Regions from separate parts of the Mesorhizobium sp. WSM4814 genome, predicted to be linked through region 1. Evidence: predicted binding sites of a transcription regulator. Region 1 holds the regulator's gene; each other region holds the start of a gene.
What was found. Region 1 encodes PhoB, which activates phosphate uptake and scavenging genes when phosphate is short. Its sites were predicted from a motif close to TGTCATNNANCTGTCAT; they were not measured.
Positions count from the first base shown of each region.

Region 1 (10,373 bases):
GGGGTTCGCTTTTGCCATTTCAGCTGCGAAGCGGTGCGGCATGACTGATGCCGCGCTGGTCGTTCAGGGACCGAACATCACAAGTTCGGTGAACGACAGATCTCCAAGCGAGGGTGGTCTGGGACCCCTAAAATATTTCAGCCCGCTGTTGGCGCGGTACCACCCGAACAGACCTCCAATCGGCTCCCTGGCGTCGACGACGCAAAGCAGGATGCCGCTTCGCAAGAGAAAGCGCCCGATGGTACCGGCGCACCGGCTCAAATCCGCGAGAGAGCGGCAATAGACGATCTGGTAGGATGGGATAAGATCGCGCAATATCCGGCGCGGCATCAATACGAAAGGAAACGCTGCTCCGTCGCAAATGCAAATTAATGACCGGCAGCCAAGCGCTGAGTGTTCCGAGAGTATGTATCTCTCGCTGTCGGACAGCATCGCCATTTCCGCAAGATCGGGACGAGCTTCAAGCACGCGACATGACCGCTGCGCCGAACTAAAAGCCGGCAAGAAGGCAAATTGTCCGGTGGTGAAGGGCCGAAAACCGAGCGCCCAGTTGGCTTTTAACGTTGCGGGCGCCGGCGAAATATTGGTGTAGGTCACGTCCCTTCGCTTGAGGATCGTCGTGACCAATTTGGCGCCATAGGGACGGAATTCTGCGTCGACGGACCAGCTTGAAAGGTTGCAGCGGACTTCGTCGCCTTCCTGCCCGGGATAACGGGTATACAGGGTCAGCACAACGCCGACGATCCGATCGGCCTTCTCCAAGGCCAAGCCGTATTGTGGGAACTCGGCGACGGGAGGCCGCTGCGCCAAACGGGTTAGCGCCTGTATCCAGTAACTCCGGTCACGCTTCGGAAACCCCCGGCACAGGCAGTCGACCACTCCTTGCCAATCTGCTTCGCGAATTGGTCGACAGCGAACGCCAGGAGGGAGAGCGCCAAGCACGGCCATAAGTCGACTTCCAGAATAGGCTAAAGCGCGTTTCGGCTGAACGGATCCAATGCGACGCGCTTTAAGTTCTTGTTTTTATGCATGTCGTTATCGCAAAAACGCTGCGCAGCCTCGGGTCAGGCCCGAGGGCATGCTTTTGCGCGACATGCATCTTCGATATGCCTCATACGCTAACACGTTGGTGTACAACGATTAATAATATGTGCCGCATTTAAAGACGACTTTCTGCACTGATCACGAAGACGCAAATCAGATTGGCCACGACGCGTCGACGAGCGGTTCCCGTCAGTTAAGGAATCGTTAACCAAATCCCTATCTACTGGTCGGCAATTCACCTCCAACCCGTGACCACGGATGTACTGGCGCGGTCGAGGTGGAAGGAAAGGTCGGCCATGTGCCGGCCTTTTTGTCTCGAGGGCTATTGTCGTCGGGCGCCCTCAGCTTCAAGCGCAACGGCACGCTGATCGGGCCGCCGATTCAGCCAAGCGTCGTTCGGTGGCGTCACCTCGAGCGATCGGACCGGTTCACCAGATATCAGTGTTGCCCGCGTCTCGCATCGACATGGCGTGCCAATTCCGGCGTCTCGAAGACGTAGTCGCTCCAGGCCGATTCCGGAATCTGACCGGCCAGGTAGCATTCCAGCAAAAGACTTTGCTCAGGGCTGAGGGGTCTCGGCGCGCGCTCATGGTCCAGTGTCAGTGGGTGAAACAGGTTTCTGGGCGATTGAAACAGATTTTTGGTGAGTTCCGAGACATTGAAGTGAATCGACATGTGTTCGGTCTCCTTTGACCATCCAGCGCCAAGGGATCGGGATCGATCTCTGCTCCGCTGCCCTTCGGTTCGGAAAGGACCATGCGAACGCCACAGCATGCTTTGTGCGTCCAAAGCGACGCGCGGCGTTGCAATGGCTGTTTAACGTCGAAGGCCGGATAAGGTTCAACGCGGCTGCCGGCAACGCCGATCAGGCAGCCCGAAACCCACCAGTCGGCTCATGCACTCGGCCTGCGCGGACCGAACCGCTGCGGCAGCTGCGCAGCAACGTTTTTCGGGGCGCGCATCTTTTAGCTGCCAGCGCTTGAATGCCGGCTGGCTATTCGCAGACCATGCGGACCCGTTTTCCGGGTTGGCTGACGTTCCTGCAGGTGAGCGGTTTCGCCGGCTCGGATGACGGCATCGGCGGCTGTTTGGCAATCCTGGCGATTTTCCTCCTCGGCGCCGCGGAGGTGCCGATTTTGCGGGCCGCCGCTGTTTCCGGCGTTTCGGGCGCCGCAGGAAAGACATCGGTCTGCAGCAACTGCGGCTGTTCGGCTTGCGCCTGCTGCTGCGGCCGGTCCCAGAACCGCCGGACATCGAGCGGCCTTGGAATGACGACGGTACCGTCGTAGCTGCGCGAGCAGCCGCCCCCTAGCAGCAGCATCGGGCACACGAAAAAAGGCAGGATCCGTCGCAACATCGGCAACACCCTTGCGGGATCTATAACGCGGCTTCGGTTCTACCGACAACCGTCGGAATACACTGCGGGCAAGGCTAGCGCATGACCCGGAGAATCGGAATCGATTTCGCTGGGGATCATGCGCAAAAATCAAAGTGCCGCAGCGTCCCTGGCGCGACTTTGGCGCGATTGGGGGCGGCATGGACGATTGCCTGCCCAAGCCCATCAGCCCTAAGCCCATTAGCCCCAGGCGGCGTCTTGCTCGAAAAGGTCCGCGGACGGGGAAATCCACGCGCGGGATAGCCACGTCAGCCTGTCGGGTCCAGCCGATTCGGCGACGCGTTGCGACAAGACTATGGTGCGATCGCACCATACCAAAGCATGCGTCCGGTTGGAACAATAAGCGCATTCGAGTTCCGCTCCTCCAGTTACGGGCGGGAGCAGCGACCGCCGGCAAGAAGCAGGGTCAGATTTACCCCAACGGACCTGCTTCGGCGATGGCACGGCCATGACCTCCTTGGCCGCATGCAACGCGCTCCCGCCCGGATTTTCTTTTTCGGCGCCAATTGTTCGCCCGTCCAGGCAAAGGCCGGCCGCAATTCGCGCAAGCTGCTGATTCCAGCGGCAAACCACGGCTGTACCGGCGAGACCCGCGGCCCTTCCTTTTGACAGGGCTGTGCGGCGGTTACCGGGCTGACATCAAACTGTCATGTGACTGTAATAATCGGGGGCTATGGCCTCAGCGGGCGCCGAAGGAATGGCGCCGAGAGACCATTTTTCCGAACAGGAGCAGGCCACATGAAGAAATTCCTCCTTACGGCGTCGGCCGCGGCGCTTGCGCTCGCCGCGTCGGCTGGTTATGCCGCCGCGCGCGACCAGATTCAAATCGTTGGTTCGTCCACAGTGTTCCCCTTCACGACGGCTGTCGCTGAAAAGCTCGGCCAGAGCGGAAAGATCAAGACCCCGGTCGTCGAGTCGACTGGCACCGGCGGCGGCATGAAGCTGTTTTGCCAGGGCGTCGGCGAAAACACCGCCGACTTCACCAATGCCTCGCGCGCCATCAAGGACAGCGAGCTTAAGACCTGCAAGGCAAACGGCGTGACGCCGGTCGAGATCAAGGTCGGCTTCGACGGCATCGTTCTGGCCAACTCGAAGGCAGGGACTGTCGTCGATCTGACCAAGGAACAGGTTTTCAAGGCGCTCGCCAAGAACGTCGCTGTTGACGGCAAGGTCGTCCCCAACCCCTACAAGAACTGGTCGGATGTCGATGCATCGCTTCCCGCGACAAAAATCGAGGTGCTTGGCCCGCCGCCGACATCCGGCACGCGCGATGCGTTCGTCGAACTCGTCATGGATGCGGCCTGCCAGGAAGAAGTGAAGGCGGCTAACGAAAAGGGCTGCGGCGAGATCCGCGAAGACGGCGCCTTTGTCGAGGCCGGCGAAAACGACAATCTGATCGTCCAGAAGCTGGAAGCCAACCCCAATGCCTTCGGCGTCTTTGGCTTCTCGTTCCTTGACCAGAACGCCGACAAGCTGCAGGGCCACAAGGTCGACGGCGTCGAGCCGACTTTCGAGAACATCGCATCCGGCGATTACGGCGTTTCCCGCTCGCTCTTTGTCTATGCCAAAAAAGAGCATGTCGGTGTCATCCCCGGCATGCAGGAGTTCATCGCCGAGTACACCTCGGATGCTGCATGGGGTCCTGATGGTTATCTGGCCGACAAGGGCCTGATCCCGCTGCCGGACGCCGAGCGCGCCAAGTCGGCCGAAAACGCCAAGGCGCTGAAGGGCATGGGCTCCTGATGTTTCGGGGTCCGAGCCTACCGCTCTGACCCCTCATATCCTAAAGCACAAAGCGCGGGATCTTAGGTCCCGTGCTTTGAGCCGGTGAATGACCGGCGGTCGAGGGGACGTCCCGAATCATGGTCGGTTATCTCGTTGTTCTTCTGGTGGTTCTGGCCGCTGCTGCCTATTGGCTCGGCCGGACCCGCGCTATTGCCAGCGTCAATGGCGACGTCGCGCGACTGCATTCGCTGCCTGGCCAGCATGGCATGTTTCTGGCGCTTTTTGCTGCCGGTCCCGCGCTGCTTGCGATCGTGTTGTGGTCGCTGGTGACGCCGGGAATTGAATCGTCGATCATTGCCGACCGCTTCGCCTCCGAGTTGTCGGGAATGGGCGTCCCGCAGGTCGAAGCTTTCATCCGCGACGCTCGCGCGATGGCCTTTGGCGGACTTGTCGGCTTCGCCGACCCCACGAAAGAGGCGGCCGCCGCCCTCTACAAATCGGTCCATGCGACCAGCACCTGGATCATCTGGACCGTCGCACTCGTGCTTTCCGCGTCCGGATTTTACTGGGCCTATTCACGCATCGCACAGGCCTACCGGGCGCGCCACGTGGTCGAGCGCGTTCTTCGCGCATTCTTGATCGCCTGTTCGGTGGTCGCGATCCTGACGACGATCGGCATCGTCCTGTCGCTTATCTTCGAGTCGCTGCGGTTCTTCCAACAGGTGCCGTTCTACAAGTTCCTGTTCGGCACGCATTGGTCGCCGCAGAGCGCCTTCACTGGCGCGGGAGCCGAGGCCGGGGCGGTCAACGAGGACATTTTTGGCATGGTGCCGCTCTTTGCCGGCACGTTGCTCATCACCTTCATCGCCATGCTGGTGGCTGCGCCTATCGGGCTGATGGCTGCGATCTATCTTTCGGATTACGCCTCCAAAAGCGTCCGCGCGGTCGCAAAGCCGGTTCTGGAAATCCTCGCCGGCATTCCGACCGTCGTCTACGGCTTCTTCGCCGCGCTGACGGTTGCGCCCTACTTCCGCGGTATCGGCGAAAGCCTGGGCCTCAACGTCGCATCTGAATCCGCGCTCGCCGCAGGCGTGGTCATGGGTATCATGATCATTCCCTTCGTTTCCTCGCTTTCCGACGATGTGATCAACGCCGTTCCGCAATCCCTGAGAGACGGTTCTGCCGGCCTCGGCGCGACCAAGTCGGAAACCATCCGCAAGGTGGTCCTTCCCGCTGCCCTTCCGGGCATCGTTTCGGCGATGCTGCTTGCCGTCAGCCGCGCAATCGGCGAAACGATGATCGTGGTCATGGCGGCGGGGCTGGCGGCAAACCTCACGGCAAATCCGCTCGAAGCGGTCACCACCGTGACCGTGCAGATCGTGACGCTGCTGGTGGGCGACCAGGAGTTCGACAGCGCCAAGACGCTTGCAGCCTTCGCACTCGGCCTGGTGCTGTTCTGCATCACGCTTACCCTCAACATCGTCGCTTTGCGCGTCGTCCAGAAATACCGAGAGCAATATGACTGATGCGATCTCGTCATTCGGCGCCGTCGGACGGCCGGTCAGCATTCATACCGACGATGCCGCGAAGGCGCGGCTGAAGGGCCGCTACCGCACGGAAACGTGGTTCAAATGGCTCGGCGCCGCAGCTGTCGTGTTGGCCGGCTTGTTCCTTGTGCTGCTCCTGTCGACGATCGTCACGCAGGCGATTCCGGCGCTGCGGCAGAACTATGTGACGCTGCCGATCGATCTTTCAGCGGCCAAGGTCGACCCGGCGAAACTCGATGAAGTGAACTACGACGCCATCGCTCAGGAAGCGCTTACGGCAAAATTTCCGGATGTGACGAGCCGCCAGGACAAGCGCCTGCTGCGCGGGCTGATTTCCACCGGCACAGGCGTGTTCCTGCGCAAGGATATTGCGGCTGATCCGGGGATGCTCGGAGGAACGGTGGACTATGCGGTTCCACTTGACGATTTTGCCGACCTCTATCTCAAGGGTTTGCTTGCCGATGTCGGTTCGGACGAAGCGCTTTCGACAAGCGTCACGCCTTCGGGAACCAGCGGCGACATCGATCTGACCTTCGGCGACGATGCCATGCTGGCGCTGGCGCGCGGCCATGGTGCGACCGAGGGCGAAAACGGCATGTTTACGCTGACGAGCGGCGCGTCGTCGCTGCTGGTCGCGTTCAATGGCGGCACGGTCAAGCTGACCTCGCTGTCGCCTGCGGCCAACGGCACGGTGATCGCAAAAGGCACGGTGATCGAGGCGCTGGACAGCACGGCGCCCGCCGCGAGCGGCCAGGCATTCCTGCGCGTCATCGAGACGCCGGAAGCATCGCGAAAGATTTCGGACAAGGTGATCGTCTGGCTCGACACGCTGAAGAGCGCCGGCCTGATCGAAAGCCGGTTCAACTCGATCTTCTTCTTCACCGGCGCAAGCCGCGAGCCGGAATTGGCCGGTGTCTGGGGCGCGGTCGTCGGATCGTTCCTGACCATGATCGTAACCCTCGCCATCGCCTTCCCGATCGGCGTTTCAGCGGCGATCTATCTTGAGGAATTTGCGCCCAAGAACCGGCTGACGACGATGATCGAAGTGAATATCAACAATCTGGCGGCGGTGCCTTCGATCGTCTTCGGCCTGCTTGGACTTGCCGTATTCCTGAATTTCTTCGGCATGCCGCGCTCAGCCCCGGTGGTCGGCGGCATGGTGCTGGCGCTGATGACCTTGCCGATCATCATTATCGCCTCGCGCGCTTCGCTGCGCGCCGTGCCGCCGTCGATCCGCGAGGCGGCGCTTGGCATCGGAGCGTCCAAGGTCCAGACCGTATTCCATCACGTCCTGCCACTGGCGATGCCGGGCATCATGACCGGCACCATCCTCGGAATGGCGCATGCGCTGGGCGAAACCGCGCCGTTGCTGATGATCGGCATGGTCGCCTTCATCGTCGACATTCCCGGCGGCTTCACCGATCCCGCGACGATCCTGCCGGTGCAGATTTTCATGTGGGCGGATTTCCCGGAAGCGGGGTTCCAGCAGAAGACTTCGGCGGCGATTTTGATTTTGCTGGTGTTTTTGGTCATCATGAATGCCATCGCGGTGATACTGCGCAGGCGCTTCGAGCGGCGCTGGTAAGGAGTAGAGGATATGAACATCATGACGGAAGCCGGCGTCGAGCAGAAACTGAGCAGCGCAACCAACGCCCCTTCGATCAAGATGAAGGGCGAAAAGGTCTCCGTTCACTACGGCGAGAAGCGAGCACTGTTCGACGTCGATCTCGATGTCCGCGAGCATCAGGTGACGGCGTTGATCGGCCCATCGGGCTGCGGCAAGTCGACGTTCCTGCGTTGCCTGAACCGAATGAACGACACGATCGATATCGCGCGGGTGAGCGGCAAGATCACGCTCGACGGCGAGGATGTCTACGACCCGAAAATCGATGTCGTCGAGCTGCGAGCTCGCGTCGGCATGGTGTTCCAGAAGCCGAACCCGTTTCCGAAGTCGATCTACGAAAACGTCGCCTACGGTCCGCGCATCCACGGCCTGGCCAGGAGCAAGGCCGAGTTGGACGGCATCGTCGAATCGAGCCTGAAGAAGGCCGGCCTGTTCAACGAGGTCAAGGATCGCCTGCTCGAGTCGGGTACCGGCCTGTCCGGCGGACAGCAGCAGCGCCTGTGCATTGCGCGCGCCATCGCCGTGTCGCCGGAAGTGATCCTGATGGACGAGCCCTGTTCGGCGCTCGATCCTATCGCCACCGCCCGCGTCGAGGAACTGATCGACGAACTGCGCCAGAACTATACGATCGTCATCGTCACCCATTCGATGCAGCAGGCGGCGCGCGTGTCGCAACGCACGGCGATGTTCCATCTCGGCTATCTGGTCGAGGAGGGCGCGACCGACAAGATGTTCACCAACCCCGACGACAAGCGCACCCAGGACTACATCACCGGCCGGTTCGGCTGAGCGGTCCGGCGAATTTCGAACACGAGGACAGCACCATGGGTGAACACACCGTCGCATCTTTCGACGAGGAACTGGAGCACATCGACCGGCTGATCCGCGACATGGACGAGCTCGCCGCCGCAATGGTAGCGGCCTCGATCCGCGCGCTGCTTGCGTCGGACAATGCGATGGCGCAGCGCGTCGTCTCGGACGACGCCATCATGGATGCGCGGCAGCGCGAACTCGATGACAGCGCCATCACGCTGATCGCCAAGCGGCAGCCGATGGCGCAGGATCTGCGCGCCGTGGTTGGCGCAATCCGCATGGCTGGCGATCTCGAGCGCATCGGCGATCTGGCCAAGAACATAGCCAAACGGGTCAGCGCAGTCGGGCAGAGCGCGACGCCGCGTAATCTGTCGCACGGTATTGACGCGATGGCGGATCTCGTTCTTGTGCAGCTGCGCGGGGTGGTCGAGCACTATGTGTCGCGCGATGCCGGCGCGTTGAAGGAACTGCGCGCCGACGACCAGAAGATCGACGTGAAATACACGGCGGTTTTTCGCGAGCTCCTGACCTACATGATGGAGGATCCGCGCAACATCACCGCCTGCACGCACCTTCTGTTCTGCGCCAAGAATCTCGAGCGTATCGGCGATCACGTCACCAACATCGCCGAAAACGCCTACTTTGTCGTGACCGGGCAGCAATTGCCGGCGGACCGCCCGAAGCTCGACGAAACGACGATGTCGGCGCCGGCGACATGACAGGAGTGACCGGCCGATGATCGCGCCGCGCATCATGGTGGTGGAGGATGAAGAGCCGTTGGGCGTCCTCCTCCGTTACAATCTTGAATCCGAAGGCTATCAGGTCGAGGTGGTGACGCGCGGCGACGAGGCCGAAATCCGGCTGCAGGAAAACGTGCCCGATCTTTTGGTGCTCGACTGGATGGTGCCGGCGGTTTCCGGCATCGAGCTTTGCCGGCGGCTTCGGGTGCGCCCCGAAACCGAGCGGCTGCCGATCATCATGCTGACCGCGCGCGGCGAGGAGAGCGACCGGGTGCGCGGCCTTTCGACCGGAGCCGACGACTATCTGGTCAAGCCGTTCTCGACACCGGAATTCATGGCCAGGGTCAAGGCGCTGCTGCGCCGCGCCAAGCCGGAAGTGCTGTCCAGCGTGCTCAAGGTCGGCGACATCATGCTCGATCGTGAATCGCACCGGGTCTATCGCAAGAAGAGCGAGATCCGGCTCGGGCCGACCGAATTCCGGCTGCTCGAATTCATGATGCGGCACCCGGGCCGGGTCTTCTCGCGCAGCCAGTTGCTCGACAATGTCTGGGGCGAGACGATCTACATCGACGAGCGCACGGTGGACGTCCATGTCGGCCGGTTGCGCAAGGCGGTCAACAATGGTCGCATGCCCGATGTCATCCGCACCATCCGTGGCGCCGGCTATGCGATCAGGGAAGACTAGCTGATACCTGCGCTTCCGGCGTACCCCAAAGTACGCTCCGCTCCGGATCTCGGAACCCACCATTCTCGACTCGGCCTGACCTGAATCTCAACACACCCCAAGTCGCGACCCGGGAATCCTTCAAGCCACGTTCTTTCCGACCGAGCCGGCTCGTGCCTGGATGCTCGGCGCGAAAATCTCCTGGTCGACGAAGCTTAGCGCCCGCATGGCGCAGCCTTCGCGGATCAGCGGCAACTCGTTCGGCTCGGTGTCGAAGGAAATCGAACCCGAATGCTGGCCGCCGGCGGTCTGGGCGATGGCCTCGCGCAGCGCCGGCTCGATCAGGTCGAAGGCGGCAGCGCTGGCGCCGACCATGGCCACGGGCGCCGGATCGATCAGCGCGAACAGGCTGCCGAGCCCGAAGCCGAGCGCCTCGCCGGCCTTGCGGTAGGCTTCGCGCTCCGGTCCGTCCGTCTCGCGCGCCCGGGCCGCCAGTGCCCGCATCTCGGCGTCGCTGACATCGGCGACCGGCTCGGCATTCTCGCTCAACAGCCTTGCGTTGCGCCAGATGGCGTAGTTGCCGGCATAAGCCTCGACGCAACCGCGCCGCCCGCAGCGGCAAAGCGCGCCACCCGGCCGATGGATCATGTGGCCGAATTCGCCGCCTGAGGAGTGGGTGCCGGTGAACAGCTCGCCCTTCAGCACCAGCCCCATGCCGATGCCGTGCGAGAGCAGGATGGCGATGAAGTCATCGCGGTAGCGATCCGGGTGGCGCCAGCGCAGCGCCACGGCCATCATGTTGCAGTCGTTCTCCATGATG
Region 1 is NZ_JBVVQT010000016.1:7,296-17,668, reverse strand. Features, by position in the region: gene AC0L2V_RS21910 (hypothetical protein) at 64-948, opposite strand; gene AC0L2V_RS21905 (hypothetical protein) at 1,483-1,719, opposite strand; gene AC0L2V_RS21900 (hypothetical protein) at 2,039-2,401, opposite strand; gene AC0L2V_RS21895 (PstS family phosphate ABC transporter substrate-binding protein) at 3,179-4,183, shown strand; gene pstC (phosphate ABC transporter permease subunit PstC) at 4,303-5,691, shown strand; gene pstA (phosphate ABC transporter permease PstA) at 5,684-7,297, shown strand; gene pstB (phosphate ABC transporter ATP-binding protein PstB) at 7,310-8,125, shown strand; gene phoU (phosphate signaling complex protein PhoU) at 8,161-8,868, shown strand; gene phoB (phosphate regulon transcriptional regulator PhoB) at 8,885-9,574, shown strand; gene AC0L2V_RS21865 (ROK family protein) at 9,695-10,373, opposite strand, start outside.

Region 2 (10,373 bases), on a different contig from region 1:
ATGGTTCAATCGAGCGCCGCCAGCGCCGCCTCGACATCGGCCGGCGTGCCGACCGCGCCGGTGGCGATGTCGCGGTTGATGCGCCGCGCCAGTCCCGACAGCACCTTGCCGGCACCCACCTCGTACAGCGTCGCAATGCCGTTGGCGCCAAACCATTCCACCGTTTCGCGCCAGCGCACGCGCCCCGTCACCTGTTCGACCAGGCGGTGGGCGATTGCATCCGGATCGCTGGACGGCGTGACCGACACGTTGGAAACCACGGGTACGAACGGCGCGTTCTTCGTCACGCCGGCCAGCGCCTCGCGCATGACCTCGGCCGCCGGTGCCATCAGCGCCGAATGGAAGGGCGCCGAGACCTGCAGCATCAGCACCCGCTTGGCGCCCTTTTCCGTGCACAGCTTCGCCGCCTGCTCGACGGCCGCCCTGGCGCCGGAGATCACCAGCTGGCCACCGCCATTGTCGTTCGCGATCTGGCAAATCGACTCTTTGGCCGCTTCAGCGCAGGCGGCTTCGACATCGGCCTGTTCCAGCCCGATGATCGCCGCCATGGCGCCCTCGCCGGCCGGCACAGCCGCCTGCATGGCATTGCCGCGGATACGCAAGAGCCGGGCGGCATCGGCGACCGAAACGAAACCGGCGGCGGCAAGTGCCGAATATTCGCCGAGCGAATGGCCGGCGACATAGGCGACCTTGTGCTTCAGCGAGAGGCCGCGCGATTCCAGCGCCCGGATGGCGGCGAGCGACACAGCCATCAGCGCCGGCTGGGCATTGGCGGTCAGCGTCAGCCTCTCTTCCGGCCCTTCCCAGATCAGCTTCGACAGGTTTTCGCCGAGCGCGTCGTCGACCTCTTCGAAGATCTTCCGCGATTCCGGAAAGGCGTCGGCGAGGTCCTTGCCCATGCCGACAGCCTGGCTGCCCTGTCCCGGAAAGGTGAATGCGACGGCCATGCGTGCCTCCCAAGCGGCTGATTTTTCCTGCCTGTGACGCAAGGCGGGCGGGCAAGTCAAGTCCGCTAGCACCCCGACCCGGGCCGCTCCGGCTCGGTATCGCTGGCCGAGTACCTGTTCCAAAAGGCTTTTTTTCGATCACTCATGATGAAAATCGCTCACGATTCGTTTGCTGGCTCTTCTTATTTCAGCCACAGACGCTAGCTTTTCGTGACATATCGATGACAGCTGAATGACACGTTTGTGTATGGTCGGGGGAATTGTAAGTTGGCAAGGATCAAGAAAGGCGTTGGCAAATCCGCGCCGCAGTTTCTGGAAGGCGATCCGGCCACCGGCTATCTGCCAGGCCGGAAATGGCCTGTTATCCGCTATGGCCTCGTCAGTCTTCTCGTCGCCACCATCCTGGTTTTTGCCATCGAACTGATCGTGCGCGGCGACTTTGCCGGCACCGTCGGCTTCTTCCTGCAGCCCTTCAAGCCGGGCTGGACCACCATCATCATCTTCGCGCTGATCCTGATCGGCCTCGATGCCGTGCTCGGCCGCAGCCACCAGAGCCTGATGATCGTCGCGCCGCTGACGCTGGCGCTGGCCTTTGTCGGCCACCAGAAATCGCTCTATCTCGGCGATCCGCTCTATCCGACCGATTTCCTCTATTCACGTCAGATCGTGGCGCTGATGCCGCTGCTGGTGCGCGAACGTCCGGGAACCGCCATCGCTCTGGCGGTCGGCATCGTCGGCAGCCTCTCGCTGCTCGTTTATGGCTGGCGGCTGTGGCGCCGCCGCGTACCGGCGCTCGGTCGCAAGGGGCGCCTGGCCCGGCTGACGCTGACCGTGCCGCTGCTCGCCTTCTTCGTGTCGATCATGGATTACGCGACGTTCTCGTGGACCCGCGACCGGCTGCAAATCATCCCGATCATGTGGGACCAGAAGGAAAATTACGCCTCCAACGGCTTCGCACTGGCCTTCGCCCTCAACGTGCCAATGGCCCATGTCCCCGCGCCTGCCGGCTACTCCGACAAGGCGATCGCGGCGATCGAAAGATCTGGCGTGAAGGCATCGGTGCCGGCCGAGAAGCCAGACATCATCATCGTCATGAGCGAATCCTTCTGGGATCCGACCGAACTGCCCGGCGTCACCATCACGCCCGATCCGATTCCCAATGTGCGGGCGTTGCGCTCCGGCCACGTGTTCTCGCCCGAATTCGGCGGCATGACCGCCAATGTCGAGTTCGAGGCGCTGACCGGCTTTTCCAACGCCTTCCTGCCGGCCGGCAGCATCCCCTACCAGCAATATGTCCGCGCGCCGGTGCCGTCGATGGCGACGTTCCTGAAGAGCCAGGGCTATGAGACGCGCGCCATCCATCCGGGCACAAGCTGGTTCTGGAACCGAACGCCGGTCTATGCGGATTTCGGCTTCGATGACTTCAAGTCCGAAGAAAACATGCCATATCTCGAAAAGCGCGGGCCGCTGACGTCGGACGCGGCGATGACCGACGAGATCATCCGCGAAGCCGACGCCACGGACGATCCGTTCTTCTACTTCGCGGTCAGCCTGCAAAACCACGGGCCCTACGAACCGAATCGCTATTACAATCCGACCCACAAGGTGCAGGCTCCGACCAGCCAGTGGGCAAAGGATTCGCTGCTGAGCTTCACGGAAGGCGCATCCGACGCCGACAAGAGCCTCGAGCGCCTCATCGAATGGGCGAAGAACCGGCGGCGACCGACGGTCATCGCCTTCTTCGGCGACCATCTGCCGCCGCTCGGTCCGGTCTATGTCGAGACCGGCTTCCTCAGGGATAACGTCGCGCCACGCAAGGAGCCGCCCGACCAGATGCTGCTGCATCACCGAACGCCGCTGATCGTATGGTCCAACCGCACCGGTCCGGTCGCGGACATGGGCACTGTCAGTCCAGCCTTTCTGCCCTACCATGTCCTGACCACGGCCGGGATCAGCCACCCGTATTACACCGGCTTCCTCGGCCAGATGCGCGAGCGCTACAGCGTCGTCGACCGCAATCTACTATTGACGCCGACGGGCGAGGACACGCCCGACTGGGGGCGCAAGAAGCAAATCGACCCGGCGATTCGCGATTTCCGTCTGCTGCAATACGACATGATGTTCGGCAAGCGCCGTGCAGCGCCCGATTTCTTCCCTGAGACGGTGAACAAGCGGATCCCGCATACAAGCTGAAGATGCCGCGACATGTCGTCCTGAGCGCGGCGGTTTTTCGGCTCGCCCTTGTCTTGCGGCCAAATTCCTGTATAGACGCCCGCAATCTGCCGGTCCTTGCTGGGGGCTGAACGGAGGGCCGGAGGTTTTTCGAAAACCTTCGTGTGGAGCCAGAAGCGCTTCCGCCTCCCGTGTCTCCGCTCTCGACCGTCTCGTCATGCTCCTTTCTTCCCCGCCCCGCCAGGGATCGCCGGGTCAGAGAAGTTGCAGAGGCTTTTGCCGCCGGGACCGGGAGAGAAACGAAGAAAGGCAAAGAACAATATGGCTCTTTATGAACATGTGTTTCTTGCCCGGCAGGACCTCTCGCAGCAGCAGGTCGATGCGCTTGTCGAACAGTACAAGGGCGTCATCTCAGCGAATGGCGGGTCCGTCGGCCGGGTCGAGAACTGGGGACTGAAATCCCTCACCTACCGGGTCAACAAGAACCGGAAGGCATACTATACGCTGATGGACATCACCTGCCCGCCGGCCGCGCTCAACGAGATGGAGCGCCAGATGGGCCTGTCCGAGGATGTGCTGCGTTTCCTCACCATCAAGGTCGATGCGCATGAGGAAGGCCCGTCGGCAATGATGCAGAAGCGCGAAGAGCGCTCGGAACGCGGCGGCTTCGGCGACCGTGACCGTGGCCCGCGCTCGTTCGGCGACCGCGATCGCGGCGACCGTGGCGATCGCCCGCCACGCAGCTTCGGTGGCGATGGTGCAGACCGTGGCCCGCGCCGTCCGCGCGAAGCTGTTGAAGGGGGTGCAGAATAATGGTCGACATCAACCAGATCCCGACCCGGCGCCCGTTTCACCGCCGCCGCAAGACTTGCCCGTTCTCCGGCGCCAACGCGCCCAAGATCGACTACAAGGACGTGCGTCTTCTGCAGCGCTATATTTCCGAGCGCGGCAAGATCGTGCCGTCGCGCATCACCGCCGTCAGCCAGAAGAAGCAGCGCGAACTCGCCAAGGCGATCAAGCGCGCCCGCTTCCTCGGCCTGCTGCCCTACGTGGTTCGCTAACACTGATTAGGTGACCATGATCTTATCCGAAAACCGGTTTCCATTTTTTCGGGATCATGGACAACACTGACTAGTAGACCATGATCTTTTCCGAAAACCGGTTTCCACTTTTCGGGATCATGGTCTAGCCAGCGGGCGGTTCGCCGCCCGCTTTTCCTACGGCGACGGGCGCCGCAGGGTTGCCATCAAATCCCGGGTTGAGGTGAAGACCTCTAACTGCCGCGACAGGCAGGACAGCGACATCGGCGGCGACGCCCTCAGCTTCCTGACCTGTTCCAGACAATTCGGCGTCGATGCCAGTGATTTGGCGCCCCAAACGAAGGAACAAAACCATGGAAGTCATTCTTCTCGAACGCGTTTCCCGCCTCGGCCAGATGGGCGATACCGTCAAGGTCAAGGATGGATTCGCCCGCAACTTCCTGCTGCCGCAGGGCAAGGCGCTGCGCGCCAACGAAGCCAACAAGAAGAAATTCGAAGGCCAGCGCGCCCAGCTCGAAGCCCGCAACCTCGAGCGCAAGTCCGAGGCCATGCAGATTTCGGAGAAGCTGGACGGCAAGAGCTTCATCGCCGTGCGTTCGGCCGGCGAAACCGGCCAGCTCTACGGCTCGGTGTCGACCCGCGACATCGCCGAGTTGCTGACGGCGGAAGGTTTCTCGGTCAACCGCAACCAGATCCTGCTCAACCAGCCGATCAAGACCATCGGCCTGACCAATGTGGCGATCGCCCTGCATCCGGAAGTCGAGGTCACCATCACGCTCAACATCGCCCGCACGGCCGACGAAGCCGAGCGCCAGGCCAAGGGCGAGATGCTGACCACAGCCGAAGCCATCTATGGCGACGACATCAACGACAATGCGCGCCCGGACAACTTCTTCGATCCCAACGCCGAGTTCGAAGGCGGCGAAGACAACGGCTGATTGCACGTCACAGGCGTCAGAGCGGCGCTTTAAAACGTTTCGTCGGCTTCCAGTCATTTCTGGACCAACGCCCGGGCGCCTCGCCCGGGCTTTTTTGTGCCAAACGGAACTTTTCGACCCCCTATATCTTGATGCAGACTATAGCGCCGCGCGTCGTTTGGACGCGCAAAGGACGCTGCAGGACTTTGGTTCGGCGCATGATCCTTTCCGAAATCGATTTCGATTGTCGGGTTATGCGCCGAGACAGCGTGTCTGACCGAGAGGGGACATTTGTTCATGAATATTCTGCTGAAACGCATTCTCGACCGCCTGGTGCGCACCGGCAATCTCAAGGTCACCGGACCGAAAGGCCTCTCGGTGACTTTCGGTGACGGCAGCGGCGATCTGGTGCACATGCACATCAAGACCACGCATGCCGAGCGCGCCATCAGCTTCGATCCGATGCTGGCGGTGCCGGAAGCCTATATGGACGGTGAGCTCGACATACTCGAGGGCGGCGTGCTGGGGGTGATGCGCATCGCCTTCCAGAACATGGATAGCGGCGGCATCGATGCCACCTGGTCGAAGGCGATAGAAGGCCTGCGTCACGCTTTCCGCCGCCTGCAGCAGATCAACACGGCGGCGCGCGCGCGCCGCAACGTGCAGCGCCACTATGATCTGTCAGGCGACCTCTACAGGCTCTTCCTCGACGACGACATGCAGTATTCCTGCGCCTATTTCGAGCAGCCGGACATGACGCTCGACGAGGCGCAGGCAGCCAAGAAGCGCCATATTGCCGCCAAGCTCAGGCTGAAGGCCGGCCAGACGGTGCTCGACATCGGCTCCGGCTGGGGTGGGCTCGGTCTCTATCTCGCCAAGTCCTTCGACGTCGACGTGCAAGGCGTGACGTTGTCGACCGAGCAGCATGGCGTCGCCACCGACCGCGCCCATGCGCAAGGCCTGGAAAACCGCGTGCATTTCGAAGTGAGGGATTACCGCGAGCTCAACGAGCGCTTCGACCGCGTCGTCTCGGTCGGCATGTTCGAGCATGTCGGCGTCAACCACTACCGCACCTTCTTCGACAAATCGGCGACGCTCTTGAAGCCGGACGGCGTCATGCTGCTGCACACGATCGGCCGCTCCGGCGCGCCGTGGGCAACCAGCGCCTTCATCCGCAAATACATTTTCCCGGGCGGCTACGTCCCCTCGCTCTCGGAAGTGATGCCGGCGATCGAAAAGTCGGGCCTCATCGTCACCGACATCGAAGTCCTGCGGCTACATTATGCCGAGACGCTGAGACATTGGAGCCAGCGCTTTGCCGCCAACCGCGACAAGGCCAAGGCGATCTATGACGAACGTTTTTGCCGCATGTGGGAGTTCTATCTGGCAGCCTCGGAAGCCGCTTTCCGCTGGCAGGATCTGGTGGTCTTCCAAATCCAGATCGCCAAGAAGAAGGACACGCTGCCGATGTCTCGTGACTATATGGGCAAATGCGAGAAGGCGTTGCAGCTGCGCGACATGGGGCATCGTCCAAAAGCCCCTGCCGCCAAGCCCGCCCGGCGCCGCAAGGTGGCGGATATGGAATAGACCGCCGGCGATCACGCCATTGCCGCTTGCCATTGGCGGCCCACACGCTGAAAAAGGTCTCGCCGTCGCCGCGAGACTTTTTTCATGACCTATCTCATCTACATCGTTGCTGCCCTTGCCGAGATCGCCGGCTGCTTTTCGATCTGGGCGTGGTGGCGGCTAGAAAAGTCGCCGCTGTGGCTGGCGCCAGGCCTGGTCTCGCTCGCTTTGTTCGGCTTCCTGCTGGCGCTGGTAGACATCAGTGCTGCGGGCCGCGCCTATGCCGCCTATGGCGGCATCTACATCGCCGCCTCGCTCGGATGGCTGTGGCTGGTGGAAGGCGTGCGCCCCGACCGCTGGGACCTTGCCGGTTCCGCGCTCTGCATCGTTGGCGCCTCGGTGATCCTGTACGCACCTCGGGGTGCCTGAGCTATGGAACTGCCTATCCCGCTTCGACAGGGCGTCGAGCGTCTCCTCGAAAAAGTGCCGCTGCCGACGCTGAAGCTAGCGGCAAAAACGCTGTCGGACCGCTATCGCGCCGAACTGCGCGACGGCCGCCTGCATATGGCCGAGGAGATCGCGGTCAAAGCCTATCTGGCGACGCGGCTGCCGGCGACCTATGCCGCTGTCCGTGCCAGTCTCGATGCGCTCAGCGAGGCAAGGCCCGATCATGCACCCAAAACCCTGCTCGACGTCGGCGCCGGCCCCGGGACCGTGCTTTGGGCTGCGCTCGATCTCTGGCCCGACCTCGAGCAGGCGGTGCTGATCGAGGCGAGCGCGGCGGTGCGCCGGGTCGGCGCGGCGCTTGCCGCTGAGGCGATGACGGCCAGGGTCGCCTGGCTGGCCGGCGATGTCAGCCTCGATCTCGCCGATCTCAAGCCGGCCGAGCTGGTCACCTGCGCCTATGTGCTGGACGAGATCGTACCAGCGTCGCTGCCAAAGCTGATCGACCGGCTCTGGCAGCTGACCGACGAAACGCTGCTGGTCGTCGAGCCGGGCACGCCGGCCGGATGGCAGCGCATCCTTGCCGTGCGCCGACAACTGATCGAGGCGGGCGCGCACGTGCTTGCGCCTTGCCCGCATGCGGCTCCCTGCCCGCTCGCGCCGCCCGACTGGTGCCATTTTTCGCGCCGTGTCGCGCGTTCGCGCCTGCACCGGCTGGCCAAGGACGCCGATGTGCCGTGGGAGGACGAGAAATTCATCTATGTCGCTGCCTCCCGCCACGCTGTTGCCCCGCCGCAGGCGCGTGTGATCGCACCGCCGAAATCAGGCTCGGGCAAGGTCCTGCTGAAACTTTGCGAAAGGGACGGCGGTGCCGACGAGAAACTGTTCACCAAGCGCGACGGCGATGTGTTCAAGGCCGCGCGGCGGCTCGACTGGGGCGACGCACTGCCGGAGTGATTGGCAGCTATTTTCCTGTTTTGTTCTCGCCCGAGAACGGCTAGGCTCGCCGTCTTGATTCGAGTCAATCGAGATTCTTTCCACCGAAAAATATTGGCTGTGAATCGCGGGCACCGAAGCTGATTGAATGAAGACTGATGCAGATAAGTCATCACCGACCTATCCCGTTCTGATATCGAGAGACCGGCATCGAAATCGGGGACGTTATGGCAGAGGCAGCACGAAAATTCGGCGTGGCGGAAACACCGCTCTATCGCGAGGCACCGAACAACATCGAAGCCGAGCAGGCGCTGCTCGGCGCCATCCTCGTCAACAACGACGCCTTCTACCGCGTGTCGGATTTCCTGAAATCCGGCCATTTTTACGAGCCGCTGCACAGAAAGATCTTTGAGGTCGCCGCCGAGCTCATTCGTATGGGCAAGATAGCGACGCCGATCACGCTGAAGACCTTTCTGCCGGCCGACGAGAGGGTCGGCGACATGACGGTTGCGCAATATGTCGTACGGCTGGCCGTCGAGGCGGTCACCGTCGTCAATGCCGCCGACTACGGCCGCGCCATCTATGATCTCGCCACGCGACGCGCCCTGATCACCGTCGGCGAAGACATGGTCAACATCGCCTACGACGCGCCGGTCGACATGTCGCCATCCGAGCAGATCGAGGATGCCGAGCGGCGCCTGTTCGAGCTGGCCGAGACCGGCCGCTACGATGGCGGCTTCGAGAGCTTTACCGACGCGGTCAAGACCGCCGTCGACATGGCCAACGCCGCCTATATGCGCGACGGGCATCTGTCGGGCGTCGCCACGGGCCTGCGCGATCTCGACCGCCGCATGGGCGGCCTGCAGCCGTCCGATCTGATCATCATCGCCGGCCGCCCGGGCATGGGCAAGACCTCGCTTGCCACCAACATGGCCTTCAACATCGCCGAAGCCTATGTGCCGGCACAACAGGCCGACGGTTCGTTCAAGGCGGCAAATGGCGGCGTCGTCGGCTTCTTCTCGCTCGAAATGTCGTCGGAACAGCTCGCCACCCGCATCATTTCCGAACAGACCGAAATCCCGTCGTCGAAAATCCGCCGCGGCGAGATCAGCGAAATGGATTTCGAAAAGCTGGTCGCCTGTTCGCAGACCATGCAGAAGATCCCGCTGTTCATCGACCAGACCGGCGGCATCTCGATCGCCCAGCTGTCGGCGCGGGCGCGGCGGCTGAAGCGCCAGCGCGGCCTCGACGTCATCGTCATCGACTATATCCAGCTGATGCAAGGGTCGAGCGCCAAATCCTCGCAGAACCGCGTGCAGGAGATCACCGAGATCACCACCGGCCTGAAGGCGCTGGCCAAGGAGCTTGCCGTGCCGATCATCGCGCTGTCGCAGCTGTCGCGTCAGGTCGAAAGCCGCGACGACAAGCGTCCGCAGCTCTCGGACCTGCGCGAATCGGGTTCGATCGAGCAGGATGCCGACGTGGTGATGTTCGTCTACCGCGAGGAATACTACCTGAAGAACCGCGAGCCGAAGCCGGGCACCGACGAATACATCAAATGGGAACACGAGATGAACGAGATGCGCGGCAAGGCCGAGGTCATCGTCGCCAAGCAGCGCCATGGACCGACCGGCTCGGTCAGCCTCGCCTTCCAGGGCGAGTTCACCCGCTTCTCCGACCTCGCCGAGGAGCATCATATTGCGGAGAGGTTTGAGTAAGCATGGGTAAGCGTTTCAGGTTTTCTGTCCGCCTGACTCTCGCGCTCGTCAGCGCGGCTGTCCTGCCTGACGTCGCTTCAGCTTGTTCAATGCCTGCAAACTGGACGCCACAACGAGCATTTGCTGAGGCGGCCCTGGTGTTCCGAGGCTTGGTGACAGCCACAGAGCTTAGTCCGACAAAGCTTGGAATTGTCGCAGCCGATGAGGGTGATGGTCGGATACTGGTTAACGTTCGCTACGAGACAATGGAGGTGTTCAAGGGCAACCCGGAACCGAATGGTGTGATCTCCACGACCACTCTGATCATGGGAGGATGCGGCGTGCCTGTTCTGGCTGGGCAAAATTTCTTGTTTTACGTCGACGCGATTGATGAGGAGGCGCGAAAAACGCAGCCTGAGTTTGCAGGCCAAACTCAAGGCATGATCTCCATTTACGACAGCCAGATGCTGTCGCCCAATCCGCAGTTGCTCGATGAGTCGCTTGCCGAAGTACGCGCTCTCGCCAAGAAACACTGAATTGTATCCGCGCTCGCCAAATCCCGGCCGAAAATGCGGACGTTCTCGATCCGCCTCCCTTCTAAGGTATGCGAGATTTCATGGCTAAATCGCGCGTCCAGTTCATCTGCCAGAATTG
Region 2 is NZ_JBVVQT010000004.1:276,710-287,082, reverse strand. Features, by position in the region: gene fabD (ACP S-malonyltransferase) at 6-947, opposite strand; gene AC0L2V_RS09825 (LTA synthase family protein) at 1,215-3,140, shown strand; gene rpsF (30S ribosomal protein S6) at 3,441-3,932, shown strand; gene rpsR (30S ribosomal protein S18) at 3,932-4,180, shown strand; gene rplI (50S ribosomal protein L9) at 4,513-5,097, shown strand; gene AC0L2V_RS09805 (class I SAM-dependent methyltransferase) at 5,374-6,663, shown strand; gene AC0L2V_RS09800 (YnfA family protein) at 6,748-7,071, shown strand; gene AC0L2V_RS09795 (small ribosomal subunit Rsm22 family protein) at 7,075-8,043, shown strand; gene AC0L2V_RS09790 (replicative DNA helicase) at 8,250-9,740, shown strand; gene AC0L2V_RS09785 (hypothetical protein) at 9,743-10,255, shown strand; gene radA (DNA repair protein RadA) at 10,336-10,373, shown strand, end outside.
Region 2: the regulator PhoB is predicted to act here: its motif matches at 1,169-1,185, upstream of AC0L2V_RS09825 (LTA synthase family protein).

Region 3 (10,373 bases), on a different contig from region 1:
ACCGCCGCGGCGCCGACTGGTGGGCGAACGCCATCCGCCGCGCCGCCACCGTCCTGGTTGTCGAGATCGGCGGCAAGGTCGCCGGCTACGCCACGATCGGCAAGAACCGCGCCCGCGAGCTCAAGCAGCAGGGCGAGATCTACGAACTCTACGTGCGCCCGGAATATCAGGGCATCGGGCTCGGCAGCCGGCTATTCTCGGCAGCACGGGCGCGACTGGCAGACCACGGGCTGAAAGGCATGGTGGTGTGGGCGCTGGAGGACAACCAGAACGCGCTCACCTTCTATGCCGGCGCCGGCGGCCGCGACGTCGCCGAGGGAGTCGAGGTTTTCGAGCAGAAGGCTCTGAAGAAGGTCGCCTTCGTCTGGGAATGACGGCTCGACACGCCTCTCGCCAGCACCCTCAGCCGATTTCAGTACCATTCGCCGCATTGCACCATGCGCCGCTGCCCGCTATCGGTTTCCAATCGAAAGAGGGACAAAAGCCATGCGTATCGAAGCCATCGCCATCGGAAAGAACCCGCCGGAGGACATCAACGTCATCATCGAGGTGCCGATCGGCGGCGAGCCGATCAAGTACGAGATGGACAAGGAGGCCGGCACGCTGTTCGTCGACCGCTTCCTGCACACCTCGATGCGCTACCCCGGCAATTACGGCTTCGTGCCGCACACGCTGTCGGGTGACGGCGACCCGATCGACGTGCTGGTCTGCAACACGCGCGCGCTGGTGCCGGGCTGCGTCATCAATGTGCGGCCGATCGGCGTGCTGGTGATGGAGGACAATTCCGGCCTGGACGAAAAGATCATTGCGGTGCCGTCGCCCAAGCTGACGCTGCGCTACGAGAACGTCACCGAATACACGCACCTGCCCGACATCACCCGCCAGCAGGTGCAGCACTTCTTCGAGCACTACAAGGATCTCGAACCCGGCAAATGGGTCAAGATCGAGGGCTGGCATGACGCCGCCTACGCCAAGAAGATGATCGTCGAGGCGATCGAACGGGCCAAGGCAAGCAAGTAGCCGAACGCCTGAAGTTGCGAGCAAACTGCTGGCGTAGCGCCGCCCCCTTCCGCCTGCCGGCACCTTCTCCCCGTGAACGGGGAGAAGCCCGCTGACCTCGACCTTGGCGCCCATTCAGCAACGCTGGTAATTGGCGAAACCATTTATTGGCTGCGTCTTTCTCCCCGTCACTATACGGGGAGAAATGCCCGGCAGGGCAATGAGGGGCAGCGCTGACCGACGTTACTTTTCAATGCCACGCGCTCCTAATTATCGACGCGGCCGAAAGCGGGCGCGTTGCCGATAACCACGCGCTTGTCCTTGCCGCAGGCAAAGGTCCGCGCCTTCTCGTCGGCGAGCTTGCGGGCCTGGTCGTTGGCGCCGGGGTTGCCGGTGGCCAGCACCAGGCCGACGGTGCAGCCTTCATAGGTCTCCGGTTGGCCGACCTTGGCGACGATCAGCACGTCGGTCGGCTTGTTCTCCACCTCGGGATTGCTGATCGAGCGCCGATGGATGACCGCAAACGGGACGGCGCGATCGCCGTTCGTCTCGATGCGCCACTCGAGTTTGGATGCAGCCGTGTTAAAGGCGACAAAACTTTCCCAGACTGCGGTCATGTCGCTGGGCGGAAAACCATAAAACAGCGATTCGCGGGCGTCGTCGTAGGCGATCAGCACCGGGTAGCCGCGATAGCCCGAACAGGCGAGACTGGCCCAGTCGCCGTCGCCTTCCTCCGCTTGCGCGTAGGTCACGCAGTCCTTCTTCCAGTCGAGATCGGTGTAGGCGCTGGAAATGTCGCCGGCCCGGGCAGGCTGGCAGAGGCCGGCAAGGGCAAGCGGGATCAGCAAAAGAGCACGCATCGCGGGCTACTCCGTTTCGGGGCTGCCGCACGGTATCGTTAATCGCTATTTCTTCAAGCTCGCTTCGATCAGCAGGTCGGCATTGCGGGCCACAGACTTCGCCGGTCCGCCGGCCCCGAACAGCTGACCGCTGATATAAGCGCCTTCGATCAGGAGTAGCAGCCCGTCGCCCAGCGTCTCGGCGTCGCCGGCACCCATCGCCGCCGCCATGGCGCGCAGGCGTCGGCGCAATTCCTGCTTGTTGGCCTCGCTCACCACGCGGGCCGGGTGGCCACGTTCGGGATATTCCACGGCCGCGTTGGTCATGCCGCAGCCGCGATAGTCGGGCTTTTGCGTGCGCTTGCCGATGCGGGTCAGGAAGGCGGCGCTCTGCGCGCGCGGATCGCCGGGATGGGCAGCCACCGCCGCGTCGAAGCGGGCCCAGAACTCGAGGTCGTATTGCCGCAGATAGGACGCGGCCAATTCGTCCTTGGACGGAAAGCTGCGATAGAGGCTGGGCTTGGTGACGCCGGCGCGCCGCACGATCTCGTCGACCCCGATCGCCCTGATGCCTTGCCGGTAGAACAGGTCGCGGGCAACGCGAAGGATTTTTTCGCCCGCGCGGGGCCGTTCATCCGCTTTGATCGCTGGTTCAATGCTTTTCATTGTTGGACGTGCCGTTGCCTGCTTGACAATGTTACCGATCGGTACGTATGCTCCCATTCATCGCAACGTACCGGTCAGTAACATGATAGCTCGATCCCGCCCGTTTGGCCAGCGCTATGCTTTCGTCGTGGTCGCCGTCATTTTCCTGTGCCTGCTGATCGCGGCGGGCCTGCGGTCGGCGCCGGCCGTCATGATGCTGCCGCTGGAGGAGAGTTTCGGCTGGCGGCGCGATGTCGTCTCGCTCGCCGCGGCCATCGGCATCTTCCTCTACGGCCTGACCGGGCCGTTTGCCGCGGCACTGATGGAACGGATCGGGCTGCGCCGCACGCTGCTGGCGTCGCTGGTGCTGATGTCGGGCTCGACGGCGCTCAGCCTGTTGATGACCCAACCCTGGCACCTGCTTCTCACATGGGGCGTATTCTCCGGCGTCGGTTCCGGCGCGGTCGCCACGGTGCTCGGCGCCACCATCGTCAATCGCTGGTTCAAGACCAATCGCGGCCTGGTGATGGGGCTGATGTCGGCCTCGGCCGCCACCGGCCTGCTGGTGTTCCTGCCGTTGCTCGCCGCGCTCGCCCAGTCGGGCGGCTGGAAGCCTGTCGCCATCGCCATTGCGGTCGCCACCGCCTGCCTGGTGCCGCTGGTCTGGCTGCTGGTGCCGGAACGGCCGTCCGCGATCGGCATGGTGCGCTACGGCGCGGACGTCGACGACGTGCCGCCGGTTCCGCCAGCCTCGCAGGGCAATTTCCTCACCCACACGTTCAGCACGCTGCGTCGTGCCGCCGGCACGCGGGTGTTCTGGTATCTGTTCGCCACTTTCTTCATCTGTGGCTTCACCACCAACGGACTGGTCGGAACGCACCTGATCGCGTTTTGCGGCGACATGGGCATCGGCCAGGTGCAAGCCGCCGGCCTGCTGTCGCTGATGGGCATCTTCGACCTGATCGGCACGACGCTGTCGGGCTGGCTCACCGACCGTTTCGACCCGCGCAAGCTGCTCGGCGTCTATTATGGCATCCGCGGCCTGTCGCTGATCTATCTGCCTTATTCCGGCTTTTCGTCGACCAGCCTGATCATCTTCGCCGTGCTCTACGGATTGGACTGGATCGCCACCGTGCCGCCGACGCTCAGGCTGTCAAACGAGGCGTTCGGCGACCGCAGCGGGCCGATCGTCTTCGGCTGGATCGTCGCCGGCCATCAGGTGGGTGCAGCGGCGGCCGCCTTCTTCGGCGGCACCATGCGTGAATTGCAGGGCAATTACGAACTTGCCTTTCTCATCGCCGGCATGACGGCAATAGCCGCAGCCTGCCTCTCGCTGTTGATCAACACCAGCCGTCCGGCCTTCGAGCCGAACCCGCAGGCGGCTTGAGCTGTGACGGCCGAGCACTAATCTCCCCCCTTGAGGGGAGATGGCCGCGAAGCGGCCAGAGGGGGGCGGTCCGACCGGGCTCGGCCCCTTATCGCAGTCGCAGGAGGTTGGCGCTCCACGCGACACGACCCCGTCTGTCGCCTTCGGCGACATCTCCCCCTCGAGGGGGGAGATTCGCCAGCCTGTTGATCGTCAGAAAACCTTCATGGTTTCGAGATGTGCGTGAAACATTGAGGCTGGACCTTGGCGGCGACGTTTAAGCCATCCAGGAGACAGCCATGAACAAGATTTCGCGCCGCGCTTTTGTCACGTCGGCGAGCGCCGCCGGCCTCGTCGGCGTATCGGGCCTCGCGCTTCCCTATTATTCGCGCGCCAATCAGCGGCCCGCCTTCACCCATGGCATCCAGTCGGGCGATGTCGACGCAACCAGCGGCGTGGTGTGGACGCGGACCGACCGCCCTTCGCGCGTCATGTTCGAAGTCTCGTCGACGGAGAATTTCGCCAATCCCTTGCGCCTTGCGCCGCTCGATACGTCGCCGGCCAGCGATTACACGGTAAAGCGGCTGCTCACCGACCTCACCTCCGACCAAGACATCTTCTACCGCATGGTCGCGGCCGATCTTGCCGACATCAACGCCGTCTCCGAGCCGATCGTCGGCCGCTTCCGCACGGCGCCGGCCTCGAAACGCGACATCCGCTTCGCCTGGTCGGGCGATACCGCCGGCCAGGGCTGGGGCATCGACGACACCGGCATGAAGACCTATGCCACGATCGGCAAGCATACGCCCGACTTCTTCCTGCATTCCGGCGACACCATCTATGCCGACGGCCCGATGAAGGACGAGGTCGAGCTGCCCGGCGGCAGCAAGTGGAAGAACAAGGTCCTCATCGGCGAAAAGCGCAAGGTTGCCGAGACGCTGGACGAGTATCGCGGCCAGTGGAAGTACAACATGATGGACAGACATGTGCTGGGGCTCAACGCCATCTGCCCGACCTACTATCAGTGGGACGACCACGAGGTGGTCAACAACTGGTCGGATTCGAAGAACCTGAGCGCCGACGACCGCTACTCGGAAAAAAACATCCATGTGCTGGCGGCACGCGCGGCACGCGCCTTCCACGAGATGACGACGATCCGCTACGAGCCGTCGGAACCGGGCCGCGTCTATCGCAAGATCGCCTACGGGCCGCTGCTCGACGTCTTCTTCCTCGACATGCGCTCCTATCGCGGCGCCAACGGTCCTGGCATGCAGGATACGGTGACGCCGCAATCGCGCGTCCTCGGCGAACAGCAGATGAAGTGGCTGAAGCGCGAACTGGCAAACTCCAACGCGACCTGGAAAATCATCGCCGCCGACATGCCGCTTGGTCTCGTCGTCTGGAACGACGCCACCAACAAGGCCGGCGCCGAGGCCGTCAGCAATGGCGACAATGGCCCGGCCAAGGGCCGCGAACTGGAAATTGCCGACCTCCTTCGCTACATAAAGAATGCCGGCATCACCAACACCGTCTGGCTGACCGCCGACGTGCACTACACGGCGGCGCATTACTACAATCCCGACAAGGCGCAGTTCCAGGACTTCAATCCGTTCTGGGAATTCGTCTCCGGTCCGCTCCACGCCGGCACCTATGGACCCAATGATTTCGACATGACCTTCGGCCCGGAGCTGAAATTCATCAAGGCGCCAACCGCCGAGCAGGGGCAGAACCTGCCACCCTCGGCCGGCCTGCAGTTCTTCGGCCTCGTCGACATCGATGGCGCCACTGAACAGATGACGGTGCGGCTGATGGATCGCGACGACAATGAACTCTACAAGGTCACGCTCGACCCGGTGCATTCGGCGTGAGGGGCTGGGTCACTTTGTATCAATCCTGGGTGACGTCGCGCTGCCCCTCATTGCCCTGCCGGGCATTTCTCCCCGTAAACGGGGAGAAAGTGGCCCGCATCGAAGATTTCGCTAATCGCGAACGTTGCAGAAGGAGAGCCGACATTTCGCGCAGCGGGCTTCTCCCCGTTTACGGGGAGAAGGTGCCGGCAGGCAGATGAGGGGCTGCGCCGGCGTTGGCAAAACTTCAGGAAGCGTCGATCCGACCTTTCCGACAATGTGCGGAAAGCAGTCCTAATCCGGATAGCAAACGGTCGGAATATTGGGCCAAACAGCGCTGTCGCAGTTGGCGGCCTCCTGCCTTTGCTTGAAGGCGGCGCTGACCGGCCCGGTCACCACCGGGTCGACGCCATCGGGAGCGTCGGCAAACAACTGCTCCGCCGTTCGGGTGTCGGACGGCAGGGCAGGCTCCTTCGACGTCGCGGCCGACTGTGCCACGCCTGCCGCAAGCAAAACGGCGAGGGCAGCCCATGCAAGGATTGGCCGGTATCTGATGCCCGTTTTGCTCATGAAATTTGAACTGTCCCGACCGTGAAAGGTTCCGCTTTGGTTAATAATTCAATTTCACACCAAGACGCTTAAGATTTGGTGACCATGTATTTGGTGGCACGCCTCCTCTTTCGCAATTGCGAAAAACCCTGTATGAGCCGCCCAACCGAAAGAGGCAGCGCCTTTTGGCCTGCTGCCTGCAACGCTCCCGAGACCACAACATGAAAATTCGTAATATCGCGATCATCGCGCACGTCGACCATGGGAAAACCACCCTCGTCGACCAGCTCCTGAAACAGTCCGGTTCGTTCCGCGACAACCAGCGCGTTGCGGAACGCGCCATGGATTCGAACGACCTCGAAAAGGAACGCGGCATCACCATCCTGGCCAAGGCGACCTCGGTCGACTGGAAGGACACCCGCATCAACATCGTCGATACCCCCGGCCACGCCGATTTCGGCGGTGAAGTCGAGCGCATCCTGTCGATGGTGGATTCGGCCATCGTGCTGGTCGACGCCGCCGAAGGGCCGATGCCGCAGACAAAATTCGTCGTCGGCAAGGCGCTCAAGGTCGGATTGAAGCCGATCGTCGTCATCAACAAGATCGACCGGCCGGACGCCCGCCACGTCGAGGTGGTCAACGAAGTGTTCGACCTGTTTGCAGCGCTCGACGCCACCGACGAGCAGCTCGACTTCCCGATCCTTTACGGCTCGGGCCGCGACGGCTGGGTCTCGGAAAACCCCGAAGGCCCGAAGGACCAGGGTCTGGCGCCGCTGTTCGACCTCGTCATCAAGCATGTGCCGGCGCCGACCGTCCACCCCGGCCCGTTCCGCATGATCGGCACCATCCTGGAAGCCAATCCGTTCCTTGGCCGCATCATCACCGGCCGTATCGAATCCGGCACGCTGAAATCCAACCAGGCGGTCAAGGTGCTGCATCATGACGGCACCCAGGTCGAAACCGGCCGTATCTCGAAGATCCTGGCTTTCCGCGGGCTCGAGCGCCAGCCGATCGACGAGGCGCAGGCGGGTGACATCGTCGCCATCGCCGGCCTGTCGAAGGGCACCGTCGCCGACACGTTCTGCGACCCGTCGGTGACCGAGCCGCTGCATGCGCAGCCGATCGATCCGCCGACGGTGACGATGTCGTTCCTCGTCAACGATAGCCCGCTGGCCGGCACCGAGGGCGACAAGGTGACCAGCCGCGTCATCCGCGACCGCCTGCTGCGCGAGGCCGAAGGCAATGTCGCGCTGAAGATTGAGGAATCGCCGGACAAGGACTCGTTCTTCGTCTCCGGCCGCGGCGAATTGCAGCTTGCCGTGCTGATCGAGACGATGCGCCGCGAAGGGTTCGAGATCGCCGTGTCGCGGCCGCGCGTCGTCATGCAGAAGGGCGAGAATGGCGAGTTGCTCGAGCCGGTCGAGGAAGTCGTCATCGACGTCGACGAGGAGCATGCCGGCGTCGTCGTGCAAAAAATGTCGGAGCGCAAGGCCGAGATGGTCGAATTGCGCCCGTCAGGCGGCAACCGCCAGCGCATCGTCTTCCACGCGCCGACGCGCGGCCTGATCGGCTACCAGTCGGAACTGTTGACCGACACCCGCGGCACCGCCGTCATGAACCGGCTGTTCCATGCCTACGAGCCTTACAAGGGTGAGCTGCCGGGCCGCACCAACGGCGTGCTGATCTCCAACGAACAGGGTGAATCAGTGGCGTATGCCATGTGGAACCTGGAAGACCGCGGCCCGATGGTCATCGATCCGGGCGTCAAGGTCTATCAGGGCATGATCATCGGCATCCATTCACGCGACAACGACCTCGAAGTGAACGTGCTGAAGGGCAAGAAGCTGACCAACATCCGCGCCGCCGGCAAGGATGAGGCGGTGAAGCTGACGCCGCCGATCCGCATGACGCTGGAACGCGCGCTGGCCTGGATCCAGGACGACGAGCTGGTCGAAGTGACGCCGAAGACCATTCGTCTGCGCAAGCTCTATCTCGACCCGAACGAGCGCAAGCGTTTTGAGAAGTCGGCGAAAGTGGTCGGCGCGGCGTAAGCGGGATGTCGAAAGATGGGCGGCAAACTCGTCACGGCTGTCGCATACGGTATCGACCCGAGGCTGAAGTTTGGGTCTCGATGCTTAGTGCGTAAGGGATCTATGCTCTCGCGACGCATATTTCCGACGTAGGCGGGCTTGGCCTGATTCATGGAGGTCGGCGCCTCTTCAGAGGGCAAAGTTCTCTGCAAGCTGCAGGGGTGCCAAATCGCCGCCGATCGGATACCCTTAGCTCTCTGACGCTCGAAGGCACTCACATGCACGTCACCTCGCTTTTGATCTTCGCCGCCGCCCTTTTCGTCGCCGCGGGCTCGCCCGGCCCGTCGATTGCCGCCCTGGTGGCGCGGGTCATCGCAAAGGGCTTTCGCGACGTGTTTCCATTCCTGCTCGCCATGTGGATCGGCGAGGCCATCTGGCTGTCGCTGGCGGTGTTCGGGCTGGCGGTGGTGGCGCAGACCTTCCATCTCGCCTTCGTCGTGCTGAAATGGGTCGGCGTCGCCTATCTCGCCTACCTCGCCTGGAAGATGTGGACGGCCCCGGTCGAGGCGCGCGAAGGCGAGATGCCGCGCGAGGAGTCGGCCGTCAAACTGTTCTTTGCCGGCATGGCGGTGACGCTCGGCAATCCCAAGATCATGATGTTCTACCTGGCGCTGCTGCCGACCATCATCGATCTCGCCTCAGTGACGGTCGTCGGCTGGATCGAGCTGACGCTGACCATGGCCGTGGTTCTGGTCGCCATCGATCTGGCCTGGGTGCTGGCGGCAGCGCAGGCGCGAAAACTCTTGAAGAGCAGGCGGGCGATGAAGATCGCCAACCGCGTCAGCGCCACCACGATGGCCGGTGCCGCGGCGGCGATCGCGGCGCGATCCTGAGCCGTTGCATCAACCCATTTCGATGATCGGCGCGATCTCGACGCTGAAACCCGGGTCCTTCAGGATAGGACAATCCTTGGCCTTGGCGACGGCATCGTCGATGTCGTTCGCTTCGATGATTGTGTAACCGGCGGTCGGATTGCTGCCGCCATTGTTCTCGACCTTGCCGCCGGGCAGCACGGTCTTCGACATGCCGACCGGATTGCCACCGTCGACCACGGCCGAGCCAAGCTTGCCGTACCACCCGTTCCAGGCATCCATCGCTGCTTGCCGTTCAGCCTCGTCGGTCGGCATCTTGCCGGAGCCGTGATAGACATAGAGAAATTTCGCCATGTTCTCCTCCGTTGATCTTCCGTTGATCGGCGGGCGTCGAACCGACATGCGGTCACGCCGCAGGGGCAATCATCGGACCAAACCGGCAAAGACGCAACGAGAAAGCGAATCACTAATGTGAGGTCCGGTTGGCTCGCAATCGCCATGCTCTCACCGCGCCATCGCCTGGTATGTCGGTGAAGGCATGCAGCTTCGTCTCATCGAAAGCGTAGGCCAAAAGCACGTTGGGAACGAGACCGAGCTTCTCCTCGCATTTGGCGAAATAGGCATTCGTCGCTTCGCTCAGTTCCGCAGGCGCGAGGTCAAGTGCGACGATTTTGTCTTTCATGGCGGATTTTCTCCTCATTTTCGGTGATCCACGGGCGAATCCCGACATTTCGTCGCAAGCGGTCAAACCTTTGTCGCCAAATATCGGTCATCTGCTACCATAGTCGCAAAACATATGACGGGAGGGATTTAGCGACATGGCCGGCCTGAAATCTGCAAGCCAGTTGAAAAAGATAAGCACGGCCAAGGGCAGCGAGAAACCCGGCAGGCTTGCCGATTACCTGCTGGCCCGTGCGCCGGCCGAAGATGTCGCCGCCTATGAGGTCACCGCCCTCGAACGCGCAGCCGATCTCGCCGGACGCGCCGTCGCCAGGCACAAGAAGGGCGATTGCGTCGTCGCCATAGAGGTTGATTCCGGTGTCGTGCGCCAGGGCAGGCCGATGACGGTGATCACCGTCGTCAACGACAACATGCCGTTCCTGTTCGATTCCATCCTCGGCGAGATCACCGAGAGCGCCGGCGAACCGCTGCTGGTTACCCATCCGGTCATCGTCGTCAGGCACGGTAAGAGCGGCGTCGACGAAATCCTCGGTGATGGCGGCTTC
Region 3 is NZ_JBVVQT010000010.1:121,079-131,451, reverse strand. Features, by position in the region: gene AC0L2V_RS17330 (GNAT family N-acetyltransferase) at 1-374, shown strand, start outside; gene ppa (inorganic diphosphatase) at 487-1,020, shown strand; gene AC0L2V_RS17320 (hypothetical protein) at 1,266-1,859, opposite strand; gene AC0L2V_RS17315 (TetR/AcrR family transcriptional regulator) at 1,905-2,504, opposite strand; gene AC0L2V_RS17310 (MFS transporter) at 2,587-3,870, shown strand; gene AC0L2V_RS17305 (alkaline phosphatase D family protein) at 4,149-5,717, shown strand; gene AC0L2V_RS17300 (hypothetical protein) at 5,991-6,266, opposite strand; gene typA (translational GTPase TypA) at 6,467-8,296, shown strand; gene AC0L2V_RS17290 (LysE family translocator) at 8,554-9,168, shown strand; gene AC0L2V_RS17285 (YciI family protein) at 9,178-9,501, opposite strand; partial or broken gene AC0L2V_RS17280 (peroxidase-related enzyme) at 9,662-9,829, opposite strand; gene AC0L2V_RS17275 (NAD-glutamate dehydrogenase) at 9,966-10,373, shown strand, end outside.
Region 3: the regulator PhoB is predicted to act here: its motif matches at 4,061-4,077, upstream of AC0L2V_RS17305 (alkaline phosphatase D family protein).